DNA from 3 places in the Tistrella bauzanensis genome. Region 2 is predicted to be linked to each of the others. Evidence: riboswitches for the same ligand, from Rfam matches in the RefSeq annotation. Region 2 holds a riboswitch; each other region holds the start of a gene.

Region 1 (3,276 bases), on a different contig from region 2:
CTGATCGCCGCCACGGCGGCCGGTATCGCCTTTCCGATGAACCTGCTGCTGTCAGCCGAGGCACTGACGGCCCAGATGACCCTGGCGCGGGTCCGGGTGGTGGTGACCATGGGGCCGCATCCGGCGCTGGATGTGCATGGCAGGGTGATGGCGGCGGTGGCGGCGGTGCCGACGGTGACCAAGGTTGTCGCGGTGCCGATGGGCGCCGCCAGTCGGCAGGCTGTCAACTGGGTCGACTTCCTGGGTAGCGGTGCGGAGTGTGTGGTCGATCCGGGTCATCCCGACCGGGTGGCGGCCTTCATTCACACCGGCGGCACGACCGGTGCACCGCGGCTGGCGCAGTTGTCGGCCCGCAATCTGGCGGCAGCGACGCTGATGGCGGCGGCCGGCAGTGGCATGATCGCCGAAGACCGGGTGCTCACCGGCCTGCCGCTGTTTCATGTCGGTGGCGCGGTGGATGTGCTGCTGGCGGCCCTGTCGCAGGGCGCCACGGTGATTTTTCCAACCGCGACCGCCATGCGCAACCCGGAGGTGCTCCGCCGGTTCTGGCAGATCGTCGACGAGACCGGCGCCAGTATGATCGGCAGCGTGCCGACCATTCTGGCGGCCATCGCCGACAGCCCGCGCGGGTCCGCGCGCCTCGACCGGCTGCGGGCGATCCTGACCGGCGGTTCGCCGCTGGCGCCCGAACTGGCGGCGCGGGTGGAAAAGATCGCCGCATGCCCGGTCTGCCAGCTCTATGGCATGACCGAGACCGGCGGGATCGTGTCGGTCCAGCCGGCTGACGGCCGGTTCCACGACCATGCCGTGGGCCCGCCGGTGCCGCTGGCGCGTGTGGCGCTGGGCGCGGTCGACGCGGCCCGTCTCCCCGGTGCGCAGGGCGAGGTTCTGGTGGCGGGCCCGCATGTCTTCCAGGGCTATCGCACCGCTGCCGGCACCGTGGATCGCCCGCAGGACGGCTGGCTGCGATCGGGTGATCGGGGCGAGGTGCTGCCATCGGGCGAGCTCCGGATCATCGGCCGGGCCAAGGACGTGATCATCCGCAGCGGTCACAACATCGATCCGGTGGCGATCGAGGCGGTCGCGCATGCCCATCCGGCGGTCGCCCAGGCGGCGGCGGTTGCCATGCCCGACGATTATGCCGGGGAACTGCCGGTGCTTTATGTGATGCCGCGCGCCGGCATGATCTGCTCCGAAGACGACATCGCGGCCTTTATGGCCGCGCACATCGCCGAGCCGCCGGCGCGGCCGCGCCATGTGTTCGTGCTGCCCGACCTGCCCTTGACCCCGCTTGGCAAGATCGCACGCTTTCGCCTGCGTCAGCTCGCGGCCGAACATCGGGTTCGGGCGGCGCTTGGCGAGACCGGAGAGGGCCTCGCGATCCGCTGCGCGGATCCGGCGGCAAAGCGCATCACGATTGACGGCGAGGTGGCACCCGACCGGCTGCGGGCCATCGAGGCGGTGCTGGCCCGGCTTGGCCTTGAACGCGCCCAGGAATGCCAGCCTTGACGACAGGGTGTCCATCTGCACAATATGCAGTGTTCTCGGTTCCTCATATCCACAAAATATGGGGCTAAGAGGGAATTCGGTGCGGTGGGCGGCTCAGAGGTGCTCGCCAAATCCGAAGCTGTCCCCGCAACTGTAGGCGGCGAGCGACCACACGATCTGGTGCCACTGGCATGACGACATGCCGGGAAGGCCTGTGTGGCAGTGGCGACCCGCGAGCCAGGAGACCTGCCGCGAACCTGTTGAAACGTCCCTGGGCGGGGAGTCCCGGCGGGCGCAGGCGGCAGCTCATGCCTTGCCCGGTTGTTCCGGGCCAGGGCTGTGGCCTCATCGCCCTGCGTTCACCCGGAACCGCTCCGCCAGGGCAGATGGGTGAACACCATGTCGTCTGCGGCCTTCGACTTCGACCGTCATGGTCATCTGGTTCCCGTTACCGCGCCGGTCGGGGCCGGGCGGATACGGCATGCGCCGCTGCCGGCCCCGCTGGCACCGGTAACGCTGGCACCGGCACCGCGGCCCTCGGATCTTGCCATCGATCATGGTCGCGACACGCTGCTGACCGATTTCGGCAAGGCGACATTGCGCGACCGCTATCTGATGCCGGGGGAGCGGTATCAGGATCTGTTCGCGCGGGTGGCCTGTGCCTATGGCGACGATATCGACCATGCCCAGCGGATCTATGATGCGATGTCGCGGCTGTGGTTCATGCCGGCGACACCCATCCTGTCCAATGGCGGCACCGCGCGGGGCCTGCCGATTTCGTGCTTCCTGAACGCCGTTCCCGACAGCCTGGACGGTATCGTCCGGACCTGGAACGAGAATGTGGCACTGGCCTCGAATGGCGGCGGCATCGGCACCTATTGGGGTCAGGTCCGGTCGATCGGCGAAACCGTGAAGGGCTGTGGCGAGACGTCGGGCATCATTCCGTTCATTCATGTCATGGACGGCCTGACCCTGGCGATTTCGCAAGGGTCGCTGCGCCGCGGATCGGCGGCGGTCTATCTGGACATTCATCATCCCGAGATCGAGGAATTCCTGGAGATCCGCAAGGCGTCGGGCGATTTCAACCGCAAGGGCCTGAACCTGCATCACGGGATCAACATCACCGATGCCTTCATGGCGGCGGTGAAGACAGGGGATGATGTCGCGCTGCGCAGCCCCTGTGACGGCAGCGAGATCCGGCGGGTGGATGCCCGCCGGCTGTGGCAGCGCATCCTTGAAACCCGGCTTCAGACCGGTGAGCCTTATCTGTTGTTCATCGACACGGTCAACCGGGCGCTGCCGTGCCACCAGCGGATGCTGGGGCTGGATGTGTCGACCTCGAACCTGTGCAGCGAGATCACCCTGCCCACCGGCCTGGATCATCACGACCGGGAGCGCACCGCGGTCTGCTGCCTCGCCTCGTTGAACATCGAGACCTGGGACGCATGGAATGAGGCGCCGGGCTTCGTCGAGGATGTGATGCGCTTCCTCGACAATGTGCTGACCAGCTTCATCGAGACCGCGCCCGACAGCATGGCCCGCGCGCGCTATTCAGCGATGCGCGAACGCTCGGTCGGGCTGGGCGTGATGGGCTTTCACGCCTTTCTTCAGGCGCGAGGCATTCCGTTCGAAAGCGCCATGGCCAAGGCGTGGAATCTCGCCATCTTCCGCAAGCTGCGGCGCGAGGCCGACCGGGCATCGGTGTTCCTGGCTGGCGAGCGCGGCCCCTGTCCCGACGCGGCCGAAGCCGGCATGCAGGCGCGGTTCAGCCACAAACTCGCCATCGCG
Region 2 (3,276 bases):
CGTGGCCGAGGCCGTGGCCGATCTGGATTTCCTGGCGGCATCGACCGCGCGCCCGCGCGACATGGTGAAGCCGGTCGCGACCCCGGCGGCGGCGGCGGCGCGGATGCGCGGCCATGCCGAGGCCGGCGGCCGGATCGGTATCCTGTTCGGACCGGAGCGCACCGGGCTTGAGAATGAAGACATCGCCCTTGCCGACCTGATCCTGACCGTGCCGCTGAACCCGGCCTTCGCCTCGCTCAATCTGGCGCAGGCCGTGGCGCTGTTCTCGTATGAATGGTTCACCACCCGCGACGAGACCGTGCCGGTGCAGATGGAGATGGGCCGCTATGGCCGGGCGTCGAAGAAGGAGGTGGCCTCGTTCTTCGATCATCTGGCGCAGGCCCTGGACTGGTCGGGCGTGATCCGGAATCCTGAGATGCGGCCGACGATGCTGCGCAACGTCCAGGCCATGTTTCAGCGCGCCGATCTGACCGGGCAGGAGGTCCGCTCGATGCGCGGCTTCCTGCACGGATTGATGATCCGTGGCGCCCGCGAGGGCGAACTGGCCGATTTCCCGTCCTATCGGCGCCGGCGCGCGGCGTTGGACCGGGCCGATGCCGCAGGGGCCACAGCGGCGGCCGGCATCGTTCCGCCAAAGGCACCCGGCCGCGCCCGCGGCCCCGATCGCCGCCGGGCCGCCGTCGATGCCGCCGCCGGGCGGATCACCATCGGCGCCCATGACGCGCTGCTGGTGGTGGACCTGCAATATGATTTCATGCCCGGTGGTGCGTTGGCGGTGGCCGATGGCGACGCGGTGGTGCCGCTGGTCAACCGGCTGGGCCGGCTGTTCGCCGAAGTGGTGCTGACCCAGGACTGGCATGCGGCGGGCCATACCTCCTTCGCCAGCAGCCATGCGGGGCATGCACCATTCCAGACCGTGGATCTGGACTATGGCGCCCAGGTGCTGTGGCCCGACCATTGCGTGCAGGGCAGCCGTGGCGCCGATCTGCATGACGGGCTGGATCTGCCGCAGGCACGGCTGGTGATCCGCAAGGGCGACGACCCGGCGGTCGACAGCTATTCGGCCTTTCTTGCCGCCGACCGCACCAGTCCGACCGGGCTTGACGGCTATCTGCGCAGCCGCGGCATCACCCGCGTGTTCATCTGCGGGCTTGCCACCGATTTCTGCGTGGCCTGGACCGCCCTCGACGCCCGCACCGCCGGTTTCGAGGCGGTGGTGGTCGAGGATGCCTGCCGGGCCATCGACACCGACGGATCGCTCGATCGGGCACGCCAGCAGATGCAGGCGGCCGGCGTGCGGCTGGTCGGCAGCGCCGAACTGACGGCTGCCGTCACCGGCTGAACGGCAACTGCCATGTCGCGGTGTTTTCGCATTGCAATCGACGTTATGTTATAACATAACATAAACCGGATGCCGAGATGCTTGACCGGTCATGAATCGCGCCTGTAGTCTCGGCTCAGACGGTTCCCTTCGGGGATCAAAAGGGAATGGGGTGCGTGTGTGTGTCTGGCTTGAGCCAGCGCCTGTGCCATGCCCCGGCTGTCCCCGCAACTGTAGACGGCGAGCCGGCCGTCCACTCGCCACTGGCGCGGCATCGGATGATGCGGCCGGGAAGGCGACGGTCCGGTGAAGACCCGTGAGCCAGGAGACCTGCCGTCTATCGTGGTCACGCGCGTGCCTGCCGGTCGGGGAGTACCGGTGGCGATGGTTGGTTTCCGCCGACCGTCCTGCCTGCGGTGATGTGCCACGCATAGTGAGGCATCATGCTGCCCGCACCGTCTCTGCCGGCAAGATCCGGCACTGCCGGCGACCACCCGTCGCCGTCGCTTTCCGGCTCCGCTGTTCCGATCCCCGCGCCCTGGGGCGATGCCGACGCGGCATTCTTCGCCGAGCACCTGGACCGATCCGATTATGCCCGCAATCTGGGAGAGTGCTTGCGCGCGCTCATGGGTGGGCGTGTCCGGTCGCTGATCGATGTCGGCGCCGGATCGGGGGTGCTTGGCCTTGGCCTGATCGCCCGGGGCGGACACTGGACCGCATGGGAGCCCAACGCCCATATGCGCGGCCGGCTGGCGGCGGTGGTGGCCGGCAGGACCGATCTCACCCTGGATGTCCGCGCCGATGGCTGGCAGGCGCTCGATACCGCCCCCATGGCCGACCCGGCCGATCTGGTGCTCTGCGCCAATATTCCGGGGCCGATCGGTGCTGCGCAGGCGCTCCATGCCCGCACCCGTGGTCGTGGCCGCAATCTCGCCTGGGTCGTGCCGGCGCAGGCGGGGCCGCGGAGCTGGTGCCTGTCTGGTTTCCTCCCCGATGACCTGCATGGCGACGATACAACGCCCGGCCACAGCTTGTGTCTCGATGAGCTTGGGCCGGACCATGCGCCAGATCTGGTGCATCTGGTCGACTGGCGTTTCCGTGCCCGGTTTGCCGATCATGCCGCGGCCCGCGACCACATGATCGACCGGCTGGCACGGCGTCATGGGCCGGTTTCAGATGATCTGGCGCACCGCCTGGACCGGCATCTCGACCAGGCGCTGATGCCGGCCGATGACGGCGGCGTCATTGCCGAGGCGCCGAAGGTGAGCGCCATCCTGCTCTGGCACGGCTGATCGGGGCACGCCCGCATCTCTTCCCACAAGACCAAGAAACCGGACATCATGATCATGCGCAGCTCTTTCACGCGCCGACGCGGGCCATCGGCGCTGGTGGCCCTCTGCACCATAGTGTCACCGGCGCCGGTGCTGGCCGATGACGTCGCTGCCACGGAACTCGACCGTATGGTCATCACCGCCCAGGGCCGGCCGGAGCCGCGGGCGCGGGCCTCGGGCACGGTGCAGGTGATCGACACCGACACCATCCGGCGCTCGTCTGCCCGCTCGGTCACCGATCTTCTGGCCGAGAACGCGGTCGGGTTCTTCAGCGACTGGAGCCCCGGTCAGACCTCGTTCAACATCCGTGGCGGTGCCACCGACGGCCAGGGCCGCGACTGGCGCAGTCAGGTGACCGTGCTGATGAACGGCCGCCGCGCCGGCACCGCCAATCTGTCGAAGCTGTCGCCCGATGATCTGGACCGGATCGAGATCATCCGTGGCCCGGCCTCGGTGATCTATGGCGCTCAGGCTATCGGCGGCGTGGTCAATCTGATCACCCGGTCGGGGGCGACCGAAGAGGCCGGCAGCGAGATCACCGCGCGCGTCGGATCGTTCGGCCTTGCCCGCGGCCATGCCGCCACCGCCGGCGCCAGCGGCGGCTTCGATCATTATGTCGGCCTG
Region 3 (3,276 bases), on a different contig from region 2:
CCTCCTGACCGGCGGTCTCAGAATGTGGCCCGCAGGCCCAGATAGACGCTGCGACCAGGGGTGGCATAGCCATCCACTTCCTGATAGTCGACGTCGAAGACATTGTCGAGCCGCGCGAAGGCGGTCAGGCTGTCGGTCAACCGCTGGTCGCCATTTAGCCCCAGCACCGTATAGCGACGGATCCTGGTGGGCCGGCTGGCGGAATTCTGCTGTGCGCCGACATGGGTCACCTCGGCGCCGATCCGGCTGCCATCCCATGGATAGAGATCGGCGGCGGCGAACAGGCTGTGGCGCGGCCGGCGCGGCAGCTGCCCGCCGGTATCGAGGTCGGTCGTCTCCAGATAGGTATAAGCGGCCTGAAGCGACAACAGGTCTGCCGGCGTGGCCCTGGCCGACAGCTCGACGCCTTCGGTGCGGGCGCGGGCGGTGTTGCGATAGCGGCTGGCGGCGCTGTCGAAGCTCAGCATGTTGCGGATATCGTTGCGGAACCAGGTGGCGCCCAGGGTCAGGCGTTCTTCCAGGAAACTTTGTTCGATACCAAGGTCATAGCCGCGGCTCTTCTCGACATCAAGCGACGCGTCGCCATAGGTCGGGTGATAAAGCTGGTATAGCGACGGTGCCTTGGTGCCGGTGCCCAGGCTGCCGCGCAGGGTGGTGCCGGTGCCTGGAATCACCCAGGCGCCGGTGAACCGCCAGGTGGTGCTGGCGCCGAAGGCGTCGTGATCGTCGCGCCTGAGGCCGGCGGTCAGATACACCTGATCCCATAAGCCGGCCTGATACTGGCCGAAGATCGCGGTGGTCGTGGCATCGGCCTTCAGCGTGGTGGTGACCGGATCGCCCAATGCGCGGGCATCGCGGATGGTGGCGCGTTCGGTCTCGGTGCCAAGGCCGAGTGTCAGGATGTCGTCGTGATCGTCGACCATGATATCGGTCTGGGTCTCGATACCCTGGCGCACGCCATCGAATTCGGTGCGGGCCTGAAAACGCGACAGGGGGTTGTTCGACTCCCGATCGAGCCGCGCGCCCGACAGCGTCGTCCGGTTCTCCACCCGGCCATCGGCCAGGGTGGCGATCGCGGTCAGCCGCCCGCTATAGCTCAGGGCATCATTGGTACCCGGCGCTTCGGGGTTGCTCGACGGGTCGAAATCGGCGCTGGTCCGCGCTGCCGTGCCCGTGGCTTCCAGCGCCAGCACGTCGCTGAGCGTCACGCCCCCGGACAGGCCGATCTGGGTGCCGGTGAACCCGTCATCCTCTCGGCCGCCTTCCAGCCGCGAAAAGCCCTCGGTCCGGAAATCGACCGCGGATATCGCCGCGTCCCAGCCGGCACCGGCCGCGCGCAGGGCGGTGCTGACCCGCTGGCTGCGATAGGCGCCGGCCTCGACCGAGGCATCGCCCTCCACCCCATGCCCGCCATCCCTCAGGCCGCGACGGGTGATGATATTGACCACGCCACCAATGGCATCCGCGCCATAAAGGGCGCTTTGCGGACCGCGCAGCACCTCGATACGGTCGACATCGTCGGCGAGCAGCCGGCCCAGATCGAAGCCGCCACTGGCGCTGGCGGGATCGTTCACCTCGACGCCGTCGATCAGGATCTTGGTCTGGCTGTCATCGGTGCCGCGCAGCCTGAGATTGGTGGCGGAGCCGGGGCCGCCGGTGCGGCTGAAGCTCACCCCCGGCGCCCGGCGCAGGGCATCGACCACGAACACCGTGCCCGCCTGCCGCAAGCTGTCGCCCTCGATGACGGTCACGGCGCTGCCGATGCGATCCGGATCCACGGCCGTCCGGGTGGCGCTGACCACAAGCGGCGACAAGGGCTCGTCGGCCCGGGCCGGTGCGATGGCAAGCTGGCCCTGAAGAATGGCAAGCGCGCCGCCGGCGACGAGCCGGGCTGCGGTCGAGGGCCAGACTGCGGTTGAGGGCCGGGCTGCGGTCGAGGGCCGGGCGGTGACATGGATAGGACGATAGCGCCTGGAGGTGTGCATCGAGCGGTCCCGCAATGACGATGGCCAAAGCGCATCGACGCGGCTGGCGGCTCTTTGCAGACAAAAGATGCCGCCGCTCCACCGGTCAGACCCGTCCGGTGGTCGCCTCGATACGCGGGTGGCTGACGGCAGGTCTCCTGGCTCGCGGGTCCATGCGCCGCCCGGCCTTCCCGGCAACCCATGGTCACCAGTGGCATGATCGGGTGGTGCTCTCCGCCTACAGTTGCGGGTACAGCCGCGGCATTGGCGGGGGCTGGCCCCGCCGCACCGCATTCCCTCTTCATCCGCTCACAGACAGAACCTGTGCGCGAAACCGTCGCCGCGCACCATAGACACAGCATCCACCGCCGACAAGGGCCATCCATCGGCCGGTGGAACGCAGCACCGGCAGCGGCCAAAAAAATGGCGTCGCACCATCGGGATGCGACGCCAGGCCTTCAGGGCCCAAGTCTCAGGGAGAGAGCAAGTCTCAGGGAGAGAGAGAGTGGGTATTCCAGGGAAACGCGGGTCGTTCAGGCTGGAGACGGAGTATCAGCCGGCGGGGGCCGGGGCGGTGGTGGTCATCGGCTGGGCGGCACCGGCCTCGGCGTCGCTCTTGACCGCTTCTGCCGATTTGAAGGCCGGCATCTGCTCAAGCTGTTCCGGCGTCATCGAGGCGACAAGAACCTGTTCGCCCGGTTCCGCGGTCAGCTGATCCCAGGGCACCATCACTTCCTTGGTGCCGAAGCCCAGCAGGCCGCCATATCCCAGAACGGCGTGGGTGATCTGGCCATTGGGATCGAAGATCAGACCGCGAAGCGTGGCGACTTCCTCGCCATCCGGCGTGCGGACGACAGCGTCACTCGACAGCAGTGTGTTGGCCGGCTGCGGCTCCGGCGGCGCCTCGGCGGTATCCTCGGCGCCCGCGGGCGGGGTGGTGGCGGCGGGTGCGCCGGCGGCCGGGGCCTGGTTCATCGTGTCGGCTGAACCGCCCGCCGGCGCCTCGGTGGTGGTGCCGGCACCGGGGGTTGTCGCCTGGGCCAGCGCGCTGCCTGCGGCAAGCGGAACGGCACCAAGGCCAAGAATGATCGCGAGAGCCGAGGTGGTGCTGCGCATGGACTTCAGCATGGGGGGTCTCCTGTGTTCAGCGATCCGGCAAGCTCTCTTGCCTTCCCCTAAGACTTAAGATCTTCCATTATGATTGTGAATGGCAAAGGCTGTGGCATAATCATGAGGCATTTTGCCAGTGAATATTGAGGCATGTCTCAAGTTGTGTCGCTATGATGTCCTGGCATGAAAGATAAGCGCAGTT

What was found. A riboswitch is a leader RNA that binds a small molecule or an ion and turns the genes downstream of it on or off. The one in region 2 is predicted to bind cobalamin.
Region 1: another riboswitch for cobalamin. It lies ahead of IEW15_RS21955 (ribonucleoside-diphosphate reductase subunit alpha); the one in region 2 lies ahead of IEW15_RS16235 (methyltransferase domain-containing protein).
Region 3: another riboswitch for cobalamin. It lies ahead of IEW15_RS12910 (TonB-dependent receptor plug domain-containing protein); the one in region 2 lies ahead of IEW15_RS16235 (methyltransferase domain-containing protein).

What each region holds. Positions count from the first base shown of each region.
Region 1 covers NZ_BMDZ01000078.1:11,332-14,607, forward strand. Annotated here, with positions in the region: gene IEW15_RS21950 (AMP-binding protein) at 1-1,509, shown strand, start outside; cobalamin riboswitch at 1,529-1,755, shown strand; gene IEW15_RS21955 (ribonucleoside-diphosphate reductase subunit alpha) at 1,888-3,276, shown strand, end outside.
Region 2 covers NZ_BMDZ01000041.1:16,728-20,003, reverse strand. Annotated here, with positions in the region: partial or broken gene IEW15_RS26605 (RNA methyltransferase) at 1-496, shown strand, start outside; gene pncA (bifunctional nicotinamidase/pyrazinamidase) at 755-1,342, shown strand; cobalamin riboswitch at 1,446-1,673, shown strand; gene IEW15_RS16235 (methyltransferase domain-containing protein) at 1,765-2,613, shown strand; gene IEW15_RS16230 (TonB-dependent receptor) at 2,668-3,276, shown strand, end outside.
Region 3 covers NZ_BMDZ01000029.1:21,211-24,486, reverse strand. Annotated here, with positions in the region: gene IEW15_RS12910 (TonB-dependent receptor plug domain-containing protein) at 18-1,985, opposite strand; cobalamin riboswitch at 2,096-2,318, opposite strand; gene IEW15_RS12905 (PRC-barrel domain-containing protein) at 2,517-3,092, opposite strand.